4 regions of the Bradyrhizobium sp. Ken01 genome follow, and region 2 is predicted to be linked to each of the others. Evidence: predicted binding sites of a transcription regulator. Region 2 holds the regulator's gene; each other region holds the start of a gene.
The links. Region 2 encodes PhoB, which activates phosphate uptake and scavenging genes when phosphate is short. Its sites were predicted from a motif close to TGTCATNNANCTGTCAT; they were not measured.
Positions count from the first base shown of each region.

Region 1 (5,887 bases), on a different contig from region 2:
CACCGAGCCGCCATTGGGCAGCACGAAATATTTCACCAGGATGGCCCGCCCGTCCGGCAGTTCGGTGATCAAGCCGTTGGTGCTTGCCGCCTTCTCGTAGAACTCGTCGTTGGAGGCGCCGCCGAGCACACCGCGCTTGCGTCGCAGCTCGAGGAGTTCGTAGCCGTTCATGTTGGCCCAGAGATCCGACCGCGCCAGGCCATAAAGCTCGATATAGCGGTCGTTGCAGAAGATGATGCGCCGCTGCGCATCCGTCATCACCACGCCCTGGTTGAGATTGTTCATCGCGGAGGAGACGAAGGCATTGCGCCGCAGCTGCAGACGCCTGGTCCGGCGCAGCGAGGAATGGATCCACAGCGCGATCGCGACGAGGAACGAGCAAGTCACGACGCCCGCGATCAGGGCTTCCCAGATCACGTTGGGATCAAGCTCGCCGAGATAGCTCGGAGGGGTGAAGCTGTCCGAGAGGGCAAAGGCGCGCGCAGGCGCGACCGCTGCGGCCAGGCACACGGCGGCCTGCATCGCAATCGGAAGCGCGCTGCCCGCGTGCCAGTTCTTCTCAGCCATCAGCCACCCGCGATTTCAACGTCGGATTGTCTGGCCTCGTGGGTTTGGATCGGGTAAACGCCTGTACGCGCAACGGAAAAATGTGGCATCAAATACGGCAATTGCCCTGACATGATAAATTCTTCCTTAATGGAAAACGCTCCCGCGCCGCCGTTCCCAGGCGTGAGGCCTTGGTCGCTTCGAGCAGACGTCCTGCACAACCATGGATAAGGTCGACTGCGTCGTCATCGGAGCCGGCGTGATCGGGCTCGCGGTGGCTCGAAAGCTGGCGCAAGCCGGGCGCGAGGTGATCGTGCTCGAGCAAGCCGAGGCCATCGGCACCATCACCTCCTCGCGCAACAGCGAGGTGATCCATGCCGGCATCTACTACCGCGCCGGAAGCTGGATGGCGCGCATGTGCGTCGACGGCAAGCACGCGCTCTACCGTTACTGTTCCGAGCGCGCCATCCCGCACAGGAATTGCGGCAAGCTGATCGTCGCGACCAATCCGAAAGAGACCGAGAAGCTGCAATCGATCAAGGCGCATGCCGAGGCCAACGGCGTGCTCGACATGCAGCTGCTCACCGGCGATGCGGCACGCGCGCTGGAGCCGGCGCTCGCCTGCGACGCCGCGCTGCTGTCGCCGTCGACCGGCATCATCGACAGCCACGCCTACATGCTCTCGCTGCGCGGCGAAGCCGAGGAGGCGGGCGCGGCCTTCGCGTTTCACACCCCGCTGATCCGTGCCAAAGCGACCGCCGGCGTGATGGAGATCGAGGCGGGCGGCGAAGCGCCGATGACGCTGCAATGCAGCCTCCTCGTCAACGCCGCCGGGCTCTCGGCGACCACGGTGGCGCGCAACATCGAGGGCATGCCGCTGGAACGGATCCCGACGGCCTACCTCGCCAAGGGAAACTACTTCAGCTGCAATGCCAGGGCGCCGTTCTCGCGCCTGATCTATCCGGTGCCCGAGCCCGGCGGGCTAGGGGTGCATCTGACGCTGGACATGGCCGGGCAGGCCCGTTTCGGCCCCGACGTCGAGTGGATCGAGACCATCGATTATGAGGTCGATCCCTCACGCGCCGAGCGCTTTTACCCGGCGATCCGCAAATACTGGCCGACATTGCCTGACGGCGCGCTCATGCCGAGCTATTCGGGTATCCGGCCGAAGATTGTGCCGCCAGCGGTAGCCACGCAGGATTTCTTGATGCAGGGCCCGCGCGATCACGGCGTCGAAGGCCTGATCAATCTGTTCGGCATCGAGTCGCCCGGATTGACGTCATCGCTCGCGATCGCGGATCACGTCGCCGACCTAGCAAATATGTAGTGTTTTAAAGCGAAGAGGATTTCGGTGCGCGTAAAGAACCGCGTCCAGACAAGAAGCTAGGGCCGCGCAAATCCTTGCACGGTGCGCGCCCTACAGCAGGGATGAGCGCAAGGGCTCCCATCCCTGCCTGAAAGGGTGCGATCAACTCTAAGCTGTTACGGGGGTACTAGTGGAGCGTGTCGCCGTGCCTGAGACGCTCGATCTGGTCCTTGACCATCAACTTCCGGCGCTTCAACTCAACAATTTGCAGGTCGTCTGTTGAAAGGTGCACGAGAGCTTCGTGCAATTCGTTTTCGAGAGTTTTATGCTTCCGTTCCAATTCAACCAGATGTGCCTGAATTGTCATTCGAAACCTCCTCGGTAGGGGTGAACCTTGGATTCGACCGGACGAGGAAGTGTACATCACCGATTCGTTCTGTCGATGGATATCAGTCGTCGCAGTGTCATTTTTAGAAATTCATATGTAACGAAGCGTGAGTAAGGGAACCACGCGGGAAAAATCCGTGATATCAATGCGCTTGCGCAACGCCGGAGCGACCGCAGAAATATCTCGCGGGAGATCGGCGCCCGACAGCCCGAGATCGCTTGCGATCACGGCGCGCAAGGACGATAGTTTCCACAGGGCATCCACAGCCTTAATCTCACGCCTATCGGTTTTTCGGCCACCGCAGACATGACCAATGAAGATGCGCGCGAACTCGAATCCGAGCTCGCCCGGTTGCACCAGGAACACCGAGATCTCGATGTGGCGATCGATGCACTGCATCAATCGCCCGCCCCCGACCTGTTGCGGTTACAGCGGTTGAAGAAACGCAAGCTGTTGTTGCGTGACCGTATCGCGTTCATCGAAGACCAGATCACGCCCGACATCATCGCCTGATCCACAGGTAGAACTTTACGGCGGCCCCGCCGCACGTAAATCCGCTTGACTCGAAAGGAACAAAATAAGAACATTTGGACACCCAAGGCCCCCGGGGAAACCGTCCAAGGAAAAACGCAGATGTCGGCGACCGCCCTTCTCGACAACAGCCATTATGAACAAGCCTGCGATCAGGCGATCGCGATGTGCGACGGCAATCTGCGCAGCACCATCAAGGCGCTGATCATGGCCAATGAATATCTGGAGGCCGAGCTGGAGGAATTGCAGGCGGCCATTTCCGCCGGCTGCATTCCGGAGACCTCGCGCAGCAAGATGCGGAGCAAGGGCAGCGCCGCCTGAGCTGTCAGCTATCGGAGCCGACCATGTCCGATGTCACCTATTACGTTGCATTACCCTTCCTGACCGACGAGGACGGATCGCCGGTCGCAGGTGCGGCCGAGGAATGCCAGACGGCGGCGGCCGCGTTACGGCGTGCCGAGGTTATGTCGCACGGCGCCGGCCACACCGGCGCCGTCGCGTTCAGCCGCAGCGGCGATCCCATGACGGGCGAATTCGGTGACGCCAAACTGCTCCGCAGCTTCGGCAACGTACCGAAGGACCTCGGCACGCTTTAACTAGCTGCTGACGAGCCTGATGCGCGGCTCGTGCCGCCGGTGCGCCTTGCGCACATACATCGCAGCATCGGCCTCCTCCAGGGCGCGCGCGGCGTCGGACTGCACCCCAAGCAGGGCGACACCGGCGGAAGCGCCCGCACTCACGTGCTGGCCGCGAAAGACAAAGGACAATTCGTCGACAGCCTGCTCGAAGGCCGCGGCCTTCGCCTTGGCGTCGGTCTCGCTGAGATTCCAGAGCAGCAGCGCGAACTCGTCGCCGCCGAGCCGGCCGACCACGTCGGAGGCGCGTATCTGCCGCGTCAGCGTGGTGGCAATCGCCTTCAGCACCTCGTCGCCGGCCGCATGGCCGAAGGAATCGTTGATCGGCTTCAGCCGATCGACGTCGAGCACGATCAGCGCGCCGCTGGCGCGGTAGCGCTTCATGTAGGCGACGGCGCGTGCGAGCTCGCGTTCGAAGCCGCGCCGGTTCGGAATATCGAGCAGGAAGTCGGTGTCGGCGGCCGCCTCGAGCTCCGCGACCCGCCGCAGCGCCCCCTTGAGCTTGCTCCGGAGCTCGCGGATGGTCGCGTTGATGGCCGTCTTGATGACCTCCGTGGGGCCGTCATCGGCAGACGCTCCGCGTCGCGACGGTCTGGTCGGACGCTTGCCCGGACTGTTGGCCGGACTCACGGCCGGACGCTTGAGAACAACTTTGGAACGGCCGGCGCTGGTCTTCGGGCCCTTTTTGGCCTTCGCAGCGCTCGCCCTTTTTGGTTTCTTCATGGGCGTCCTGCTCAATGAAGGCTTGCGGGGATTCACCAAGACAGGATAGTTCATTCCCTTCTCCTTGCCACCGCCTTGCGAGCCACCGGCCGGAACCTTTAATCTGGCCTATCTTTCTGTTTTTCGAGCACAATTCACGTCATGACCGCGCCGATCGCCATCATCATGGGAAGCCAGTCGGACTGGGACACGATGCGGCATGCCGCCGACACGCTCGCAGGGCTCGGCGTTGCCGCCGACACCCGCATCGTATCGGCCCACCGTACCCCCGACCGACTGTTTACGTTCGCCAAAGGCGCCAAGTCGGCTGGTTACAAAGTCATCATCGCCGGCGCGGGTGGCGCAGCCCACCTGCCCGGCATGGCGGCGGCGCTGACGGAACTGCCCGTGTTCGGCGTCCCCGTCGAATCCAGGACGCTCAAGGGCATCGATTCGCTCTATTCGATCGTCCAGATGCCCGCGGGCATCCCGGTCGGCACCCTCGCGATCGGCAAGGCCGGCGCCATCAATGCGGCGCTGCTGGCGGCTGCCGTGCTGGCCTTGTCCGACCCGGCCTTGTCCGACCGCCTCGCCGCCTGGCGCAAGGCGCAGACCGAGGCCGTGGCCGAGCGCCCGGAGGACAAGGCGTGACTGACGCAAAGCAGGTGAAGCTGAAGCCCGGCGACACCATTGGCATCCTCGGCGGCGGACAATTGGGGCGGATGCTGGCCATGGCGGCGGCACGGCTCGGCCTGCGCTGCCAGGTGTTCTCGCCCGATCCGGACTCACCGGCCTTCGACGTCGTTCTGAATGCGACCTGCGCCGAATATGCCGATGTCGAAGCACTTGAGCTGTTCGCCAACGACGTCGACGTCATCACCTACGAATTCGAGAACGTACCGTCCGCGGCCGCGATGGTGCTGGATGCGCGCCGCCCGGTGCTGCCCAACCGCAAGATCCTCGAGACCACCCAGGACCGGCTCGCCGAGAAGGATTTCGTGACCCGGCTCGGCATCGGCACCGCAGCCTATGCCGACGTCACGTCGGTCCCGTCATTGCGGGAGGCGATCGCCAGGATCGGCCTTCCTGCGGTGCTCAAGACCCGCCGCTTCGGCTATGACGGCAAGGGCCAGGCCATCATCCGCGAGGGCGACGACATCGCGAAAGTGTGGACCAGTCTCGCCACCAAATCGGCCATCCTGGAAGCCTTCGTGCCGTACGAGCGTGAGATTTCCGTGATCGCCGCCCGCTCGGCCACAGGCCAGGTCGAGTGTTTCGACGTCACCGAAAACGAGCACCGCGACCACATCCTGAAGATCTCCCGTGCGCCGGCGCGGATCCCGGACGTGCTCGCCGAGGAAGCGCGCAGCATCGCCGGCAAGATCGCGGGCGCGCTCGATTATGTCGGCGTGCTTGCCGTCGAGATGTTCGTGCTCGCCAACGGCACCGGACCCAAGGTGCTGGTCAACGAGATCGCTCCGCGCGTGCACAATTCCGGACACTGGACGCTCGACGGTGCGTCCGTCTCGCAGTTCGAGCAGCACATTCGCGCCATTGCCGGCTGGCCTCTCGGCAAGCCCGTGCGCCACGGCGAAGTCGTCACCATGACCAATCTGATCGGCGACGAGATCAACGAATATGACAAGTGGCTGAGCGTGCCGGGCGCGACCGTGCACATCTACGGCAAGGGCGCGCCGCGTCCCGGCCGCAAGATGGGCCACGTCACTGAAGTGCGACCCACGACTGGCAATTAACGGGACCGCGGCGCATGCCGCGATC
Region 1 covers NZ_JBVVPC010000022.1:103,475-109,361, reverse strand. Annotated here, with positions in the region: gene AC0L3S_RS21380 (sensor domain-containing protein) at 1-567, opposite strand, end outside; gene AC0L3S_RS21375 (NAD(P)/FAD-dependent oxidoreductase) at 770-1,873, shown strand; gene AC0L3S_RS21370 (YdcH family protein) at 2,040-2,219, opposite strand; gene AC0L3S_RS21365 (YdcH family protein) at 2,547-2,753, shown strand; gene AC0L3S_RS21360 (hypothetical protein) at 2,874-3,092, shown strand; gene AC0L3S_RS21355 (hypothetical protein) at 3,116-3,367, shown strand; gene AC0L3S_RS21350 (GGDEF domain-containing protein) at 3,368-4,129, opposite strand; gene purE (5-(carboxyamino)imidazole ribonucleotide mutase) at 4,271-4,759, shown strand; gene AC0L3S_RS21340 (5-(carboxyamino)imidazole ribonucleotide synthase) at 4,756-5,862, shown strand.
Region 1: a site for PhoB is predicted at 2,304-2,320, ahead of AC0L3S_RS21370 (YdcH family protein). Genes of this name have one in related genera too.

Region 2 (5,887 bases):
CGGTGATCCGCTTCATCAACGACATCCTGCTCTCGGCGCCCTCGATCATCATCGGCCTGTTCATCTACGGCGCGGTGGTGGTGCCGATGCGCGGCTTCTCGGCGATCGCGGGCTCGCTCGCGCTCGCGGTCATCGTGATCCCGGTGGTGCTGCGCACGACTGAGGACATGCTGCTGCTGGTTCCGAACGCGCTGCGCGAGGCGGCCTCGGCGCTCGGCCTGCCGCGTTCGCTGGTGATCAAGCGGATCGCTTATCGCGCCGCGCGCTCCGGCCTCATCACCGGCGTGCTGCTCGCGACCGCTCGTGTCGCCGGCGAAACCGCGCCACTGCTGTTCACCGCATTGTCGAACCAGTTCTTCAGCCTCGGCCTGAACAAGACGATGGCGAACCTGCCTGTCACCATCAACAACTTCGTGCAGAGCCCCTATGCCTACTGGAAGCAGCTGGCCTGGAGCGGGGCGCTGCTCATCACGCTGACCGTTCTTGCCCTGAATATTGGCGCGCGCATCCTTGGCGCCGAGAGGACCGCAAAATGAGTGATCTTTCCGTATCGATGAGCGCGGCCGGTGGGCTGCCCCACGCGCCGGTGCTGCCGGAGGCGCCCCCCAAGGTGACCGTGCGCAACCTGAACTTCTATTACGGCGAGCACCACGCTCTGAAGAACATCAACCTGACGCTCGGCGCCAACCGCGTCACGGCGTTCATCGGTCCGTCGGGCTGCGGCAAGTCGACCCTGCTGCGCATCTTCAACCGGATGTACGACCTCTATCCCGGCCAGCGCGCCACCGGTCAGCTCATGCTCGATCAGACCAACATCCTGGACGGCAAGCTGGACCTCAATCTGCTGCGCGCCCGCGTCGGCATGGTGTTCCAGAAGCCGACGCCGTTCCCGATGACGATCTACGAGAACATCGCGTTCGGCATCCGTCTCTATGAGAAGATCTCGAAGTCCGAGATGGACGGCCGCGTCGAAAAGGCACTCCGCGGCGGCGCGCTGTGGAACGAGGTCAAGGACAAGCTCAACGCCTCCGGCCTGTCGCTCTCGGGCGGCCAGCAGCAGCGCCTCTGCATCGCCCGCACCGTCGCGGTGCGGCCCGAGGTGATCCTGTTCGACGAACCCTGTTCGGCGCTCGACCCGATCTCGACCGCCAAGGTCGAGGAGCTGATCCAGGAGCTGTCCGAGGATTACACGATCGCGATCGTCACTCACAACATGCAGCAGGCGGCGCGCGTCTCCGACAAGACCGCCTTCATGTATCTCGGCGAGCTGATCGAATTCGACGACACCAGCAAGATCTTCACGTCGCCGACTGACCGGCGCACGCAGGATTACATCACCGGCCGGTTCGGCTAGGAGACGCGACATGGGTTCTGAACATACCGCAAAGGCCTTCGATACCGACCTCCAGGAACTCACCCGCCTGGTCGCCGAGATGGGTGGCATCGCCGAGCGCATGATCGTCGAGTCCGTCGACGCGCTGATCCGCCGCGACGTCCCGCTCGGCCAGCGCGTCGTCGCCATCGACACCGAACTCGACGCGCTGCAGAAGCGCATCGAGGAGCGTGCGGTGCTCACCATCGCCCGCCGCCAGCCGATGGCGGTCGACCTGCGCGAGATCGTCGGCGCCATGCGCGTCGCGACCGATCTCGAGCGCATCGGCGACCTCGCCAAGAACATGGGCAAACGCGTCGCGGCACTGGAGACGGACTTCCATCCGCTCAAGCTGTTTCGCGGCCTCGAGCACATGACCGACCTCGTGCAGCAGCAGGTCAAGTCGGTGCTGGACGCCTATGCCGCGCATGATCTGCCGGCGGCGATGGCGGTGTGGAAGGGCGACGAGGAGGTCGACGCCATCTGCACCTCGCTGTTCCGCGAGCTCCTTACCTACATGATGGAGGATCCGCGCAACATCTCGTTCTGTATCCATTTGATGTTCTGCGCCAAGAACATCGAGCGGATCGGCGACCACGCCACCAACATCGCCGAGACCGTGTTCTACATGATCGAGGGACAGGCGATCACCGACAAGCGGCCGAAGGGCGACATGACGACCTTCGCCAACACGGTACCGAACACTTAAGGAGCGACGACCCGATGGGCGCACGCATTATGGTGGTTGAGGACGAGGAAGCTCTGACGGAGCTTCTCCGCTACAACCTCGAAGGCGACGGCTATGACGTCGAGACGGTGATGCGCGGCGACGACGCCGACACTCGCCTCAAGGAGCACATCCCCGATCTGATCGTGCTCGACTGGATGCTGCCGGGCCTGTCAGGCATCGAATTGTGCCGGCGGCTTCGCACCCGTCCCGAGACCAAGCAGCTCCCGATCATCATGCTCACCGCGCGCGGCGAGGAGAGCGAACGGGTGCGGGGTCTTGCGACCGGCGCCGACGATTACATCGTCAAGCCGTTCTCGGTGCCGGAGCTGCTCGCGCGCGTGAAAGGCCTGCTGCGGCGCGCGAGCCCCGAGCGGCTCGCCACCGTGCTTGCTTTTGGCGACATCGAGCTCGACCGCGACAAGCGCCGCGTGGCGCGCTCGGGCCGGCCGATCGATCTCGGTCCGACCGAATATCGCCTGCTGGAGTTCTTCCTGGAGCATCCGGGCCGGGTGTTCTCGCGCGAGCAACTGCTCGACAGCGTTTGGGGCCGCGACATCTACATCGATGAGCGTACCGTCGACGTGCATATCGGCCGCCTGCGCAAGCTGCTCAATCTCGGCCGCGAGCAGGACCCGATCCGCACCGTCCGCGGCGCCGGCTACGCGCTGGATGATCGTTTTGCCAAGGCGGAGCAGGTGTAGGGTTGCAGGCTTGTTTGCTGGCGAGCTGTCCCCGAATTCTCCGACGTCGTCCCGGACAAGCGAGCGAAGCGAGCGCTGATCCGGGACCCATAACCACCGAACGTGGTTTGGCGAAGACTCGGAGTGACCCCTTCCGCACGACTACTGCGTGCTCGGAGTATGGGTCCTGGCTTTCGCCAGGACGACACTGAAATTGTTGAACTGTCTTCGCGCGACGACTTGCCGTGATTACCGCGGACCCGGCTTCACCGGTGCGCGGCGCCGATCCGATGCCGGCTGGTACGCAACGCGCGAGTGCTGGGCGCAATAGGGCAGGCCGGACAGAGCCCGTCCACCACAGAAGAAGAAATCCGGGCTCGACGGATCGCCGACCGGCCAGTGGCAGGTCGCCTCGTTCAATTCCAGCAGCGACAGCCGCTGGCTCATCGGCACCACGTTGTCGTATGTGACCGGATCCGGCTCAGCCTCGACCTCAAAGGCCTGCGCCAGTGCGGTGTTGCCGCGCGAGATCGGGCGGCTCACCCGCATCATGTGCTGCGCGGGGCGCGCCTTGCGCGGCCGGGGCGCTGCCGACGAAGGGCTCTTGGCGCGGCCCGAAAGGCCGAGCCTGTGCACTTTGCCGATCACGGCATTGCGGGTCACATTGCCGAGCTCCGCCGCGATCTGGCTGGCCGAAAGTCCGGCCTCCCAGAGCTTTTTCAGCTGCTCGACGCGATCATCGGACCAGGTCAAAACCGTCATTGCACCCTTTCCCTCGCTGCGCGCCAGCCATCCTGGGGCCTCGCAGCGAATGCCTAAGCCTTCAAAAACCCGTGCCGCCAGAATCCCTTAAGGCTCGCCGGGCGCGTCTTGAACGCCCGAACGTTTACGCCGGTACATAAGGACTTAAAGATCAGAACCACTGCACGAGATGTCGTATCTGACAATTCAAACGCTACAATATGGCGTGACTCCCGCGCAAGAGTCCGCCGACTCGCTTCCACATGTTCCGTGGCTAAATCCCGCAAAATCGGCACCGCAAGACTACGGATTCAGCGTTTCGTGAGGCTTTCCGGACGGCATTGACACCCGTTTCACCAGGCCTAAGATAGTCGTGCGTGCCGCCCTCAAGAGGCGGCACGTTTCGTTTTCCGGGCCGGTCGATGGTGCGTTGCGCAATGCACGCTCACTCCGTCCGCAACATTCAAGTGACCGTCATGACTAACAGCGCAGCGCCGCATTTGCTCCCCGTTTTCGCCAGGTCCGACCTCGGTTTCGAGCGTGGCGAAGGCTGCTGGCTGATCGCGACCAACGGCGAGCGCTATCTCGATTTCACCTCCGGGGTGGCGGTGAATGCGCTCGGCCATGCCCATCCGGCGCTGGTCGCGGCGTTGCAGGAGCAGGCCACGAAGCTCTGGCACATGTCGAACCTGTTCCAGAGCCCGGACGGTGAGCGTCTCGCCGCTCGCCTCTGCCACGAGAGCTTTGCGGACTTCGTGTTCTTCTGCAATTCCGGCGCCGAGGCGCTGGAATGCGTGATCAAGGTCGTGCGCCGTTATCACGCCGCGAAGGGCCATCCAGACCGCTATCGCATGATCACCTTCGAAGGCGCCTTCCATGGCCGCACGCTGGCGACGCTGGCTGCGACGGGTTCGGCAAAATATCTCGAAGGTTTCGGACCCCCGATGGAGGGCTTCGACCAGGTTGCGCATGGCGATCTCGACGCGGTGAAAAAGGCGATCGGTCCGCAGACCGCCGGCATCCTGATCGAGCCGATCCAGGGCGAGGGCGGTGTGCGTTCGGCAACGCCCGCCTTCCTGAGGGCGTTGCGTCAGCTCTGCGACGAGAAGGGTCTGTTGCTCGCCTTCGACGAGGTGCAGACCGGCATGGGCCGCACCGGCGATCTGTTCGCGTACCGCCGCCTCGGCGTCGAACCCGACGTGATGTCGCTGGCCAAGGCGCTCGGCGGCGGCTTTCCGATCGGCGCCTGCCTTGCGACCGCGGAAGCGGCGTCCGGCATGACGCCGGGCTCGCACGGCTCGACCTTCGGCGGCAATCCGCTCGCGATCTCCGCTGCGAACGCCGTGCTCGACGTCATGCTCAAGCCCGGCTTCTTCGACCACGTGCAGAGGATGTCGCTGCTGCTCAAGCAGAAGCTCGCCTCCGTGATCGACCGTCACTCTGATGTCGTCAGCGAAGTGCGCGGCGAGGGCCTCCTGATCGGCATCAAGGCCGTGGTGCCTTCGGGCGATCTCGTTGCCGCCTTGCGCGCAGAGAAGCTGCTCACCGTCGGCGCCGGCGACAATGTCGTGCGTTTCCTGCCGCCTTTGATCGTCACCGAAGCCGAGATCGAGGACAGCGTCATGCGGCTCGAGCGCGCCTGCACGGCGTTGTCCGGCAACAAGCGGGCGGCAAGCTGATGAGCAAGTCGCCCGATAAAGCACCCAAGAAAACACCGAAGCACTTCCTCGATATCAACGAGCTGCCGCTGTCGGAGCTCAAGCGCATGCTGGCCGCGTCCTCCGCGATGAAGGCGAAGCAGAAGGCGCATCAGCCGGTCAGGCCGCTCGAAGGCAAAACGCTGGCGATGATCTTCGAGCGCCCCTCGACGCGGACGCGGGTGTCTTTCGACGTCGCCATGCGCCAGCTCGGCGGCGAGCCCATCATGCTCACGGGCGCCGAGATGCAGCTCGGCCGCGGCGAGACCATCGCCGACACCGCGCGCGTGCTGTCGCGCTATGTCGACGCCATCATGATCCGCATCCTCAACCACGATGCCCTGCTTGAGCTTGCGGCGAACGCCACCGTTCCGGTCATCAACGGCCTGACGCGGCGCTCGCATCCCTGCCAGGTGATGGCCGACCTCATGACGTACGAGGAACATCGCGGCCCGATCGAGGGCAAGACGGTGGCCTGGACCGGCGACGACAACAACGTGCTGGCGTCCTGGGCGCACGCCGCCGAGCGCTTCAAGTTCCAGCTCAATGTCGCGACGCCTCCAGAGCTCGCGCCGAAAAAGGCGATGCGCGACTTCATCAAGGCGACCGGCGCGCCGATCATGCTCGGCACGGATGCCGAAGCCGCCGTGCGCGGCGCCGATTGTGT
Region 2 covers NZ_JBVVPC010000030.1:9,499-15,385, forward strand. Annotated here, with positions in the region: gene pstA (phosphate ABC transporter permease PstA) at 1-536, shown strand, start outside; gene pstB (phosphate ABC transporter ATP-binding protein PstB) at 533-1,354, shown strand; gene phoU (phosphate signaling complex protein PhoU) at 1,365-2,081, shown strand; gene phoB (phosphate regulon transcriptional regulator PhoB) at 2,096-2,803, shown strand; gene AC0L3S_RS25635 (GcrA family cell cycle regulator) at 3,032-3,544, opposite strand; gene AC0L3S_RS25640 (acetylornithine transaminase) at 4,000-5,202, shown strand; gene argF (ornithine carbamoyltransferase) at 5,202-5,887, shown strand, end outside.

Region 3 (5,887 bases), on a different contig from region 2:
GACATTCCGAGCACGCAGGCCGAGCAGTTCGACACGTATCTGCGCCAGATCGCCCCCGGCGCGAAGGTCGATGACGTGCCGATGCTGCGCGGGCGCATCGTCGGAGCCCGCGGCGTCCGCGCCGAGGAACTCAAGCCCAGCACCGATTCCGAGTGGGTGCTGCAGAGCGACCGTGGCCTGACCTATACCGCCGAGCTGCCGAAAGGCTCCAAGGTAGTCGAGGGCGAGTGGTGGAGCGCCGATTATGCCGGCCCGCCGCTGGTTTCGATGGAGAAGAAGATCGCGGACGGCCTGGGCCTGAAGCTCGGCGACGAGGTCGTGGTCAATATCCTCGGCCGCGACATCCCCGCGAAGATCAGCAATCTGCGCACCATCGACTGGCAGGGCCTCGGCATCAATTTCGTCCTCGTGTTTTCGCCGAACGCATTCAAGGGCGCCCCGCACACCCACATCGCGACGCTGACGGAAACCGGCGGCGATGCGGCCGGCGACGGCAAGATCATCAGAGAGGTCGCTGACGCCTATCCGATGGTGACGAGCGTGCGCGTGCGCGAGGTGATGGAGACGGTCGGCTCGGTCGTGACCAACCTTGCGCTGGCGATCCGCGGCGCCAGCGCGGTGACCCTGATCTCGGCGATCCTGGTGTTAGGCGGCGCGCTCGCCGCCGGCCATCGTCACAGGGTCTACGATGCGGTGATCCTCAAGACCCTGGGCGCGACCCGGCTGCGGCTGCTCGGCGCCTATGCGCTCGAATACCTTCTGATCGGGCTTGCCACCGCGGTGTTCGGCGTCCTAGCCGGCAGCGTCGCGGCCTGGATGATCGTGACCCGGCTGATGACCCTCACTTTCGTCTGGCAGGGCGGCAGCGCCGCCGGCGTGGTCGCGGCTGCCTTGGTCGTCACGGTCGGCCTCGGGCTCGCCGGCACGCTGCTGGCATTGAACAAAAAGCCCGCCACGGTGTTGCGGAATTTGTGACAAATGGTAGCGGGCGGCTGCGCGGGAGCGGAATCGCACGATTCCGGCGATTAACCACGTCTGCTCGCCAGGATTGCGGGCGAGGGCGACATTCAGCCGCGCGTGGAAGGTTGCGGCGGATGTGTTAGTTTCCCACATATCGAGTGGGTTCGGAGCCCCGATTGTTAGCCAAAATTTAGTCGGCAGACATCGGTATCCGAGATAGAGTTTGACGAACCGGCGGCATGGCGACCCTCATGCCGGACCGGACCAACCAACGGGAATTCGACCATGTCGGACCTAGACCGCAATTACGCTTCTCCTTTCGGCAGGGCCGCCGGGCGTGTTGACGCCGCGACGGTCGATGCCGGCCTGCGCGCCTACATGCTGCGCATCTACAACTACATGAGCATCGGCCTGGCCATCACCGGCCTTGCCGCGCTCGGCGTCTACATGGCCGCCGTGACGGACGTTCCGACCCCGGAAGCCGTCCGCGTCGGCAAGCTGTTCCTGACGCCGTTCGGCTACGCGATGTTCGTCAGCCCCCTGAAGTGGCTGTTCATGCTCGCGCCGCTCGCCATGGTGTTCGTGATCTCGGCGGGCATCAACCGTCTCGCTCCCTCGACCGCCCAGATCCTGTTCTGGGTGTTCGCGGCGCTGATGGGCGTCTCGCTGTCCTCGATCTTCCTGGTGTTCACGCACACCTCGATCGTGCGGGTGTTCTTCATCACCGCGGCGACCTTCGGCGCGCTCAGCCTCTACGGCTACACCACCAAGCGTGACATGAGCGGAATGGGTTCGTTCCTGTTCATGGGCCTGATCGGCATCGTCATCGCGAGCCTGGTGAACCTGTTCCTGGCGAGCTCGGTGCTGCAGTTCGTCGTGTCGGTGGTCGGCGTGCTGGTGTTCGCGGGCCTCACCGCGTGGGATACCCAGCGGCTGAAGAACGACTACATCTACGGCTACGCCTCGGCCGGCGGTGACATCGCAGAGCGTGCGGCCATCACCGGCGCGCTGTCGCTGTACCTGAACTTCATCAACCTGTTCACGCTGCTCCTGCAGCTGCTCGGCCAGCGCGACTAAGCGTCAGACCAGAGCGAACGACACCAGCCCCGGCCGAAAGGCCGGGGTTTTTGTTTGGGCGTGATGTTCCCTCAACCACCGTCATTGCGAGGAGCTCTTGCGCCGAAGCAATCCAGAGTCCCTCCACGGACGCATTCCTGGATTGCTTCGCTTCGCTCGCAATGACCACGTGGAGAGGCCGTTTCGCCTCTTCCAGCGGTCCCGGGAAGGCTTTAATCTTGCCCCATGTCCGCACCCGAAATCAGGCCCACCCTTGAGGCCGACCTCCCCGCCATCACCGCCATCTACCAGCAAGCCGTCCGCGAGGGCACCGCGACGTTCGAGCTGGAGCCGCCTGACCTTACCGAGATGACGCGCCGCTACCGCACGCTGATCGACGGCGGCTATCCCTATTTCGTCGCCATCCTCGACGGGCGCGTCGCCGGCTACGCCTATGCCGGTGCCTACCGGCCACGGCCGGCCTACCGCTTCACGGTCGAGAACTCGATCTATCTCGATCCGTCCTTCCACCGCCGCGGCATCGGCGCGCTCCTGCTGGAGCGGCTGATCGTCGAATGCGAAGCGCGCGGCTTCCGCCAGATGATCGCGGTGATCGGCGATTCCGCCAATGCCGGCTCGATCGGCGTGCACACCAAGGGCGGCTTCAGGATGATCGGCACGCATCCGAGCGTCGGGCTGAAATTCGGCCGCTGGCTGGACACGGTGATGATGCAGCGCGATCTTGGTGAGGGCGCGACTACGGTGCCGGAGAAGTAAAGCTTCCTCAAACCACCGCCAATTTGCGATCGATCACCAGGAGCACGCGCTCCAGCTCGTGGCCGCGGCGCAGGATCAAGCCCGTCGCCGAGATCACGCTGTACATGCCCTGCTTGCGCGCAAGGCGCGGATCCTTTTCGATACGATAGATCGGCACTTCCGAGGCGCGGCGAAAGACCGAGAACACGGCGCGATCCCTGAGGAAGTCGATGGCGTAGTCGCGCCACTCGCCGTCCGCGACCATCCGGCCGTACAGATTGAGAATACGATGCAGCTCGAGCCGGTTGAACGTCACCCGGCTCAGTTGCGCATTCGAAGCGGCGGGGCGCGCCGCCGCGCGCTGTTCGCTCGGATCGGCATCCTCCGACAGACTCATAGGCCGCCTCCTGTCGCATCAGCATGACCGCGTCCGCGAAGACCGTCCCCGGAACCGCGGATCATGACAGTTGCATGATCGCGCCAACTGTTCCCCACCGCAAGGCCCTCGAAAGGGCTCTGGAATCCGGAGCAATCCGCATACACGCAGCGGTGGAACTCTGTCGCGGCAAACCGTCACGGGATCGTTAGCAGGAATCATAGTGTCGCCGCTTTTCCGCCAAGCGACTGCCGCCCTGCATTGCGAAAAGACCTATGTGCGTTGACCCGGTCCTTTCGGTTCCGGATTCCTCAGCCCCCAGCCCCCCGGGGCCGTCAGGATCGGGTCTGTTCGCACGACAAGGAGGGCCAACGCGAGTTGGTCCTTTTTTGTTTGTGTCGGGATGTTTCTCACTCGCTGTCATTCCGGGCGCTCCTCTTGGCGCGAGCCCGGAATCCATTTCTCAGCTCGGATGGTGGATCGATGGATTCCGGGTTCGCGCTTCGCGCGCCCCGGAATGACGAGAGACAAGTTGTCTTGAGATGATCTTGAGTGCGCTGCGCGTCAGTGCAGCGACGTATACGCCGCGCCCAGCATCGGCCCCGGCTTTTCCCGGCTGCCGTCCTGGACATAGACCACGGCACCGTCGACGCCGTCGCGCGTGAGGTTCTCGATCGGCACCGTCCAGCTTTCCGGGCGGCCGGTCCAGTCGCCGACCTTCAGCAGGTTGCGCACCACGTTGTGATAGATCACCTGCTGTCCGCGATTTTCGCCGCGGCTGATCGCGATCGGCACCGACTTCGCAATCGAGCAGATCCAGACCTCGCCGTGGGACGCCGTCGGCTCGTTGCTCGCGGCCACCGAGACGTTGATCTGCTTGCCCGCGAGCGACATCGTCACCGGCACGCTCATCACGCCCGTGCCCTTGTCGGTTTTGCCGATGGCGCTTTCGATGCCGGTGCGGTCGCTGCCGACGACATGCGTGGAGCCGTTCACCACGACCTGCGGCGTGTAGACTTCGCGGTCGCCGCGCATGCGTGAATAGGCACGCTGCCGTGCAGAGAAGCGCGAATCGGCCAATGTGTCCTTCCAGCCGAGATAGTCCCAATAGTCGATCGGCATGCTCAGCGCGATGATCGAGGGATCGCGGGAGAGGTCGCCGATGATCTTGTCGGCCGGCGGGCAGGAGGAGCAGCCCTGCGAGGTAAACAATTCGACAACGGCGCGGGGATCAGCTTCGGCAGGGCGAATGACGGCGACGATCGCACAGAGACCAAGGGCTCCCGACCAGAGGGCGCCGGACCAGCGTGAAACCAGATGAGAAGCCGTCATTATTGTCATGTCGAACGCCGCACACCATTGCTCGTGAGAGGGAAATCTTACCGCCGGATGGTCACCGTAGTCTTACGGCCTCGCACTTTCGTCCGCCAAAGTAACCGTCCAAAGCGTGAGGTTCTCCGCCGGGCGGGCCCATCTGAAGCCTGCCGCAAACGCGTGAAGGCGGCCTTGTGATAGGCCGCCTTCGTGTAACCTACTACTCACTTCGCAGTGAGCCACCGTTCACAAGTCCGCGCTTACGCCGCGAGCTTGCGCAGCACGTAGTGCAGGATGCCGCCGTTGCGGTAGTATTCGAGTTCGTCCAGCGTATCGATGCGGCAGAGCAGCGAAACGCGCTGCAGCGAACCGTCGCCGGAGACGATCTCCGCGGTCAGCTTCTGGCGCGGCTTGAGCTCTCCGACGAGGCCGCGCAGCGTGACCTTCTCGTCGCCCTTCAGGCCGAGCGACGACCAGGAGGTGCCGTCCTCGAAGGTCAGCGGCAGCACGCCCATGCCGACCAGGTTGGAGCGGTGGATGCGCTCGAAGCTCTGGCAGATCACGGCGCGGACGCCGAGCAGACGCGTGCCCTTGGCGGCCCAGTCGCGCGAGGAGCCATTGCCGTATTCGGCGCCGGCGAACACCACCAATGGCACCTGCTCCTGCTGATATTTCATCGCGGCGTCGTAGATCGACATCTGCTCGCCGTCGGGCCAGTGCTTGGTGAGACCGCCTTCCGGAATATTGCCGTCGGCGCCCTTCAGCATGAAGTTCTTGATGCGGATGTTGGCGAAGGTGCCGCGCATCATGACTTCGTGGTTGCCGCGGCGCGTGCCGTACTGATTGAAGTCGGCCGGACGCACCTGGTGCTCGCTGAGATATTTGCCCGCGGGCGAGGTGAGCTTGATCGAACCGGCCGGCGAGATGTGGTCGGTGGTGATCTTGTCGCCGAACATGGCGAGGATGCGGGCCTCGACGATGTCGGTGACCGGCTCCGGCTCCTTCTTCATGCCTTCGAAATAGGGCGGGTTCTGCACATAGGTCGAACTCATGTTCCAGCGATAGGTCTCGCTCTCGACGGTCTTGATCTTGCGCCAGTTGGTGTCGCCCTTGAACACGTCGGCATACTTTTTCTTGAAGATCGACGCGGTCACGAACTTCTTCATGAAGGCGTTGATCTCCTTGGTCGTCGGCCAGATGTCCTTGAGGTACACCGGCTTGCCGTCCTTGCCTTCACCGAGGGGCTCAACAGCGAGATTCTTGGTGACGGTGCCCGCGAGCGCGTGGGCGACCACGAGCGGCGGCGAGGCCAGATAGTTCGCCTGCACGTCCGGCGAGACGCGGCCTTCGAAGTTGCGGTTGCCGGAGAGCACGGCAGCCGCGACGATGCCGTTGTCGTTGATCGACTTCGAGATCTCCTCGGGC
Region 3 covers NZ_JBVVPC010000026.1:60,932-66,818, forward strand. Annotated here, with positions in the region: gene AC0L3S_RS23535 (ABC transporter permease) at 1-975, shown strand, start outside; gene AC0L3S_RS23540 (Bax inhibitor-1/YccA family protein) at 1,246-2,037, shown strand; gene AC0L3S_RS23545 (GNAT family N-acetyltransferase) at 2,263-2,793, shown strand; gene AC0L3S_RS23550 (DUF2794 domain-containing protein) at 2,801-3,169, opposite strand; gene AC0L3S_RS23555 (DUF1223 domain-containing protein) at 3,713-4,489, opposite strand; gene acnA (aconitate hydratase AcnA) at 4,723-5,887, opposite strand, start outside.
Region 3: a site for PhoB is predicted at 3,233-3,249, ahead of AC0L3S_RS23550 (DUF2794 domain-containing protein). Genes of this name have one in related genera too.

Region 4 (5,887 bases), on a different contig from region 2:
GTTAGCCATGGGATTTACTTTTCCGTCTCCACGAGTCCGCGCACGAACAATTTCTGCATCACGACGACGACGAACACCGGCGGCAGCATCGCCAGCACGGCCGTCGCCATCACGATAGGCCATTCGGTCAGCGCGTCGGTGGTGGTGATCATCTTGCGGATGCCGACCTGGATGGTCTGCATGTCGTCGCGGGTGGTGATCAGCAGCGGCCAGAGATATTGATTCCAGCCGAGGATGAAGAGGATCACGAACAGCGCCGCCATATTGGTGCGCGACAGCGGCAGCAGCGTATCCCAGAAGAAGCGCAAGGGACCGGCGCCGTCGATGCGCGAGGCCTCCAGCAGCTCGTCCGGCACGGTCATGAAGAACTGGCGAAACAGCAGCGTCGCGGTGGCCGAGGCGATCAGGGGCAGCGCCAGGCCCGCATAGCTGTCGAGCATGTGCAGATCTGCGACGATCTTGTAGGTCGGATAGATGCGCACCTCGACCGGCAGCATCAGGGTGATGAAGATGATCCAGAAGATCGGCATCCGGAACGGAAAGCGGAAATAGACGATCGCATAGGCCGAGATGATCGAGATCGCGATCTTGCCGACCGCGATCAAGAGCGCCATCACCAGCGAGTTCAGCATCATGTTGCCGACGGGCTCGCGGGTGGAGCCGCTCGTGCCGACGAAAATGGTCTGGTAGTAGACCTCGAAGAAATGACCGCCCGGCAGCAGTGACATCTGTCCGTTGGCGATCAGCGCGTTGTCCTGGGTCGAGGCGACGAACGCGATGTAGACCGGGAAGGCGACGATCGCGATCCCGATCCAGAGGATGATGTGGGCGATGTAGCGCCGGAAGCCCTCTTCCTCGACCATCAGTAGGTCACCTTGCGTTCGACGAACCGGAACTGGATTCCGGTGAGCACGATGACCATGACCATCAGGATCACCGACTGCGCCGCCGAGCTGCCGAGATTGCCGCCGAGCAGGCCGTCGGAATAGACCTTGTAGACCAGCGTGACCGTCGACGTTCCCGGACCGCCGCGGGTCATGGTGTCGATGATGCCGAACGTGTCGAAGAAGGCGTAGACGATGTTGACCACCAGCAGGAAGAAGATGGTCGGCGACAGTAGCGGGAAGGTCACGGTCCAGAAACGCCGCATCGGGCGGGCGCCGTCGATCGCGGCGGCCTCGAACACGCTCTTCGGGATTGCCTGCAGGCCGGCGAGGAAGAACAGGAAATTATAGGAGATCTGCTTCCATGCGGCGGCGAGGATGATCAGCGCCGCGGCTTGGTCGCCGTCGAGCAGCGGATTCCAGTCGATGCCCATGTTGCGCAGATAGCGCGAGAGCACGCCGAGCGAGGGATGCAGCATGAAGATCCAGAGCACGCCGACCACGGGCGGCGCCACCGCATAGGGCCAGATCAGGAGCGTGCGGTAGAGCATCGAGCCACGCAGCGGTTTGTCCGCCATCACGGCGAGCAGCAGCGCGAAGGACAGCGACGAGACGGCGATGGCGAACGAGAACAAGAACGTTCGGACGATCGCCTCGAAATAGGCTGCGTCCTTGAACAGCTCGATGTAATTCTCGAACCAGACAAAGGTGGTCGATAGACCGAACGCATCCTGCAGCAGGAAGGACTGGATCACCGCCTGCAGGGCCGGCCAATAGAAGAAAATCAGGACGATCGCGAGCTGCGGCGCAACCAGCGCGTACGGTAACAGCCTTGACTGGAAAATGGCTTGCTTTTGCATGATGCCAGCAGAGCGGCAGGCCGGGTCGCGGCCTGCCGCTCATTGCCTCACTTAACGGCGGTCTTTTCGAACTGCCGCAGCATCGTGTTGCCGCGCTCGACCGCGGAGTCGAGTGCCTGCTTGGCGGTCTTCTTGCCGGCCAGCGCCTGCTCGATCTCTTCCGACCAGACGTCACGCAGCTGCACCATGTTGCCGAGGCGCAGACCGCGCGAGTTCTCGGTCGGCTCCTTGTTGGTCAGCTCGAGCAGCGGCGTTTCGAGATAGGGCTGATCCTTGTAGAAGCCCTCTTCCTTCGCCTTGGCGTAGGCCGCCTTGGTGATCGGCAGATAGCCGGAGGCCTTGTGGATATAGACCTGGCGATCAGTGTCCGAGAGGAAGGTCAGGAACTTCGCGACGCCCTTGTATTCCTCGGCCGACTTGCCGCCCATCACCCACAGCGAAGCGCCGCCGATGATCGAGTTCTGCGGTGCGCCCTTGACGTCGGGATAATAGGGCATCGGCACGGCTGTGAAGTTGAACTTGGCCTGCGCCTTGACGTTGCCGAAGAACGCGGACGAGGTCAGGTAGATCGGGCATTCGCCGGAGGTGAAGCGACCCTCGCCGGTGTTGGTGCGGCCGGCGTAGTCATAGGTCTTGGTCTTCTGCAGCTCGACCAGGGTTTCGAGATGCTTGACCTGAAGCGGTCCGTTGAACTCGAGCACGGTGTCGAAGCCGTCGAGGCCGTTGGCCTTGCTGGCGAGCGGCAAATTGTGCCAGGCCGAGAGCTGTTCGAGATTGACCCAGGTGACCCAGGAGCCCGAGAAGCCGCAGGTGTCGTGACCCGCAGCCTTCAGCTTCTTGGCGGCCTCGAACGTTTCGGGCCAGGTCTTCGGGATCTCGACATTCGCCTTCTTCAGCTCGTCGAGGTTGACCCACATCACGGTCGAGGACGAGTTGAAGGGGAAGGACAGCATTTCGCCCTTCGACGTCGAATAATAGCCGGTGATGGCGGGCAGGTAGATCTTGGGGTCGAACTTCTCGCCGGCGTCGGCCATCAGCTTGTAGACGGGCTTCACGGCGCCGGTCGCGGCCATCATGGTCGCGGTGCCGACTTCGAACACCTGCATGATGTGCGGGGCATTGCCGGCGCGGAACGCCGCGATGCCGGCGTTCATCGTATCGGGATAGTTGCCCTTGTAGGTCGGGATCACCTTGTAGTCGCTCTGCGACGCGTTGAAGTCGGTGGCGAGCTTGACGATGACGTCGTTGTTGGCCCCGGTCATCGCGTGCCACCACTGGATTTCGGTCGCGGCCAAGGCCGGCGAGGCCGATAGTCCTACCGTGAGTGCAATAGCGGCAGCCGCTCCAAACTTTCTAAGAGCCATCAAGTAAACCTCCCTTGGCCGTTCTCTTGGGCCGTCAAAAATGATCGCTTGCGCTAGCAGCGCCATATGACGTTCACATGACTGTGTAAGCGGGCGAAACGAAAGCGGCAAGCGCTGGAAAAGGGAAGCCGTCAAATAGGCGAATGCCGCGCGCGCAGCGTCCTCCATTCGCGGTGCACAGAGCGCCCGCGCCGCAGTGCGGCATTGGACGTCATCGCGGAATGGCAGTGGAAGATCGCCGATGCCGCTGCGAGCTCGAAAACCTCTCCCGCTTGCGGGAGAGGTCGCGCCGAAGGCGAGGGTGAGGGCTCTCTCCGCTTGGGGATTGTCCCGTTGCGGAGACACCCTCTCCCCAACCCTCTCCCGCAAGCGGGCGAGGGAGCGCGCCTACGGTGAGGCTCGATCTTCGTCTTATCTCAGCGCTTGCGTTCCGGGCCGCAGACCGTGCCCTGCTCGACCATCGCGTCGATCTCGGACCTGGAGTAGCCGAACTCGCCGAGCACCTCGGCTGCGTGCTGGCTGAATTTCGGCGGCAGGCGATGCAGGCTCGGCTTGCTGCGGTCGAGCCGGATCGGGGACGCCACGCCCTTGTACCAGTCCTTCTCGATAATATCGCCGCGCGCGATCGTGTGCGGATTGGTCAACGCCTGGTCGATCTTCTGCACGGGGCCTGCGGGCAGGCCCGCGGCGAGCAGGCGATTGCACAGCGGCTCGGCCTCGTGCTGGCTGAACACGGCGGCGAGTTCGGCCCGCAGCGCTTCGCGATTGGCGATGCGGTCCTTGTTGCGCGCAAAGCGTGGATCGGTGCCGAGCTCGGGCTTGCCGATCTCCTTGGCGAGCTTGCGGAAGGTGCCGTCATTGCCGACGCCGATGAAGATGTCGTCGGTCTTGGTCGGGAAGATCGCATAGGGCACGAGGTTGGGATGCTCGTTGCCGGTCAGCGCCGGCGGCTTGCCATGCATGAAATAATTCGCGGTGTGCGGATGCATGATGGCGAGACCGGTCTCGTACAGCGTGGTCTCCAGGAACTGGCCCTGGCCCGAGCGCTGCCGCTCCGACAGCGCCATCAGGATGCCGATCGCCGCATAGAGGCCGGTGCCGATGTCGACCAGCGGCACGCCGATCCGCATCGGTCCGCTCTCGGGCGAGCCGGTCGCCGCGATCATGCCGGTCATGGCCTGGATGATGGCGTCATAGCCGGGATTGCCGCCGCGCGGGCCGTCGGCGCCGAAGCCGCAGATCCGGCAATGCACGAGGCGCGGGAATTTCTCGCGCAACACGTCGTTGCCGATGCCCCATTTCTCCAGCGTGCCCGGCTTGAAGTTCTCGATCAGGACGTCGGCGCTCTCCAGCATCTTGAGCAGCACGGTCCGGCCGCCCTCGGAGGCGAGGTCGAGGCCGATCGAGCGCTTGTTGCGGTTGATGCCGATGAAATAGGCCGCGTCTTCCTCGTGGAAGGGAGGGCCCCAGTCGCGTACCTCGTCGCCTGCGGGCGGCTCGACCTTGATCACGTCGGCGCCGTGGTCGGCGAGGATCTGGGTGCAATAGGGACCGCCGAGCACGCGCGTGAGATCGATGACGCGCAGGCCGCTCATTGCACCCGTGGCGGCTCCAGAACTGGCGGCTTCAGTCATGCCTTCGCGTCCCCTGTGTCGATGTGATCACAGGCCTAACGAGGTTCGTCCGAGCCGGCAATGGCTTCCCGCGTAGGGCCTCATGCAGGCCCGTCGCCGCAATCCCGTGGGATGGCAAATCAAGGGAAGCGGCCGGCCCGAGGGATCCCGGGTCGGCCGCTTCAGCTAACCGATCAGACGACCGTCAGGCGAACGTCGACATTACCGCGCGTCGCGTTGGAATAGGGGCACACCTGGTGCGCCTTCTCGACCAGCGCCTCGGCTTCCGCGCGGGCGAGGCCCGGCAGTGATACGGCAAGGTCGATGTCGAGACCGAAGCCGCCGGCCGCGCGCGGGCCAATGCCGACGGTCGAGGTCACGGAGGCGTCGGCCGGAACCTTGGGGCCGCCCTGCGAGGACACGAACTTCATCGCGCCGATGAAGCAGGCGGCATAGCCCGCCGCAAACAGCTGCTCGGGATTGTTGCCGGCGCCGCCGCCGCCGCCGAGCTCCTTCGGCGTGGTGAGCTTGACGTCGAGCGCGCCGTCGAGGGTCGCAGCATGGCCGTCGCGGCCGCCGGTGGCCTTTGCGCTGGTCTTGTAAAGGACATTCACTGACATTTTCGTCTCCCTGTGTTTTCGGGTGGGGTGCGATCCTTATTGCAAACAATTAGATTGTGGGCAATTGAAATCATGGCGTCTCACATTTAATTGTTCGCAATTGAATGTGGCGACGGCCGGCCCCAGAATGGAGCTGGTCCTGTGAGATTCTCGATGCCCCGGAAACATTCTGCAGCGGACACGCCGCTTCGCCTCGACAACCAGATCTGCTTCGCGGTCTACTCGGCCGCGCATGCCTTCAACCGCGTCTACAAGCCGCTGCTGGACCGGCTCGGCCTGACCTATCCGCAATATCTGGTGATGCTGGTGCTGTGGGAGCGCGACGACGTGCCGGTCAAGACCATCGGCGAAAAGTTGTTCCTGGATTCGGGAACGCTGACGCCGCTGCTCAAGCGGCTCGAGGCGGCCCACCTCGTCAAGCGCACGCGCTCGAGCGAGGACGAACGTCAGGTGCTGATCGCGTTAACCCCGCAGGGCCACGCCCTGAAGGACAAGGCGCGCGCCGTGCCGCAATCGATCCTGGCGGCGTCGGACTGCTCGGTCTCG
Region 4 covers NZ_JBVVPC010000004.1:265,067-270,953, reverse strand. Annotated here, with positions in the region: gene AC0L3S_RS06810 (sn-glycerol-3-phosphate import ATP-binding protein UgpC) at 1-9, opposite strand, end outside; gene ugpE (sn-glycerol-3-phosphate ABC transporter permease UgpE) at 15-863, opposite strand; gene ugpA (sn-glycerol-3-phosphate ABC transporter permease UgpA) at 863-1,744, opposite strand; gene ugpB (sn-glycerol-3-phosphate ABC transporter substrate-binding protein UgpB) at 1,792-3,108, opposite strand; gene AC0L3S_RS06790 (CaiB/BaiF CoA transferase family protein) at 3,525-4,742, opposite strand; gene AC0L3S_RS06785 (organic hydroperoxide resistance protein) at 4,916-5,341, opposite strand; gene AC0L3S_RS06780 (MarR family winged helix-turn-helix transcriptional regulator) at 5,495-5,887, shown strand, end outside.
Region 4: a site for PhoB is predicted at 3,175-3,191, ahead of ugpB (sn-glycerol-3-phosphate ABC transporter substrate-binding protein UgpB). Genes of this name have one in related genera too.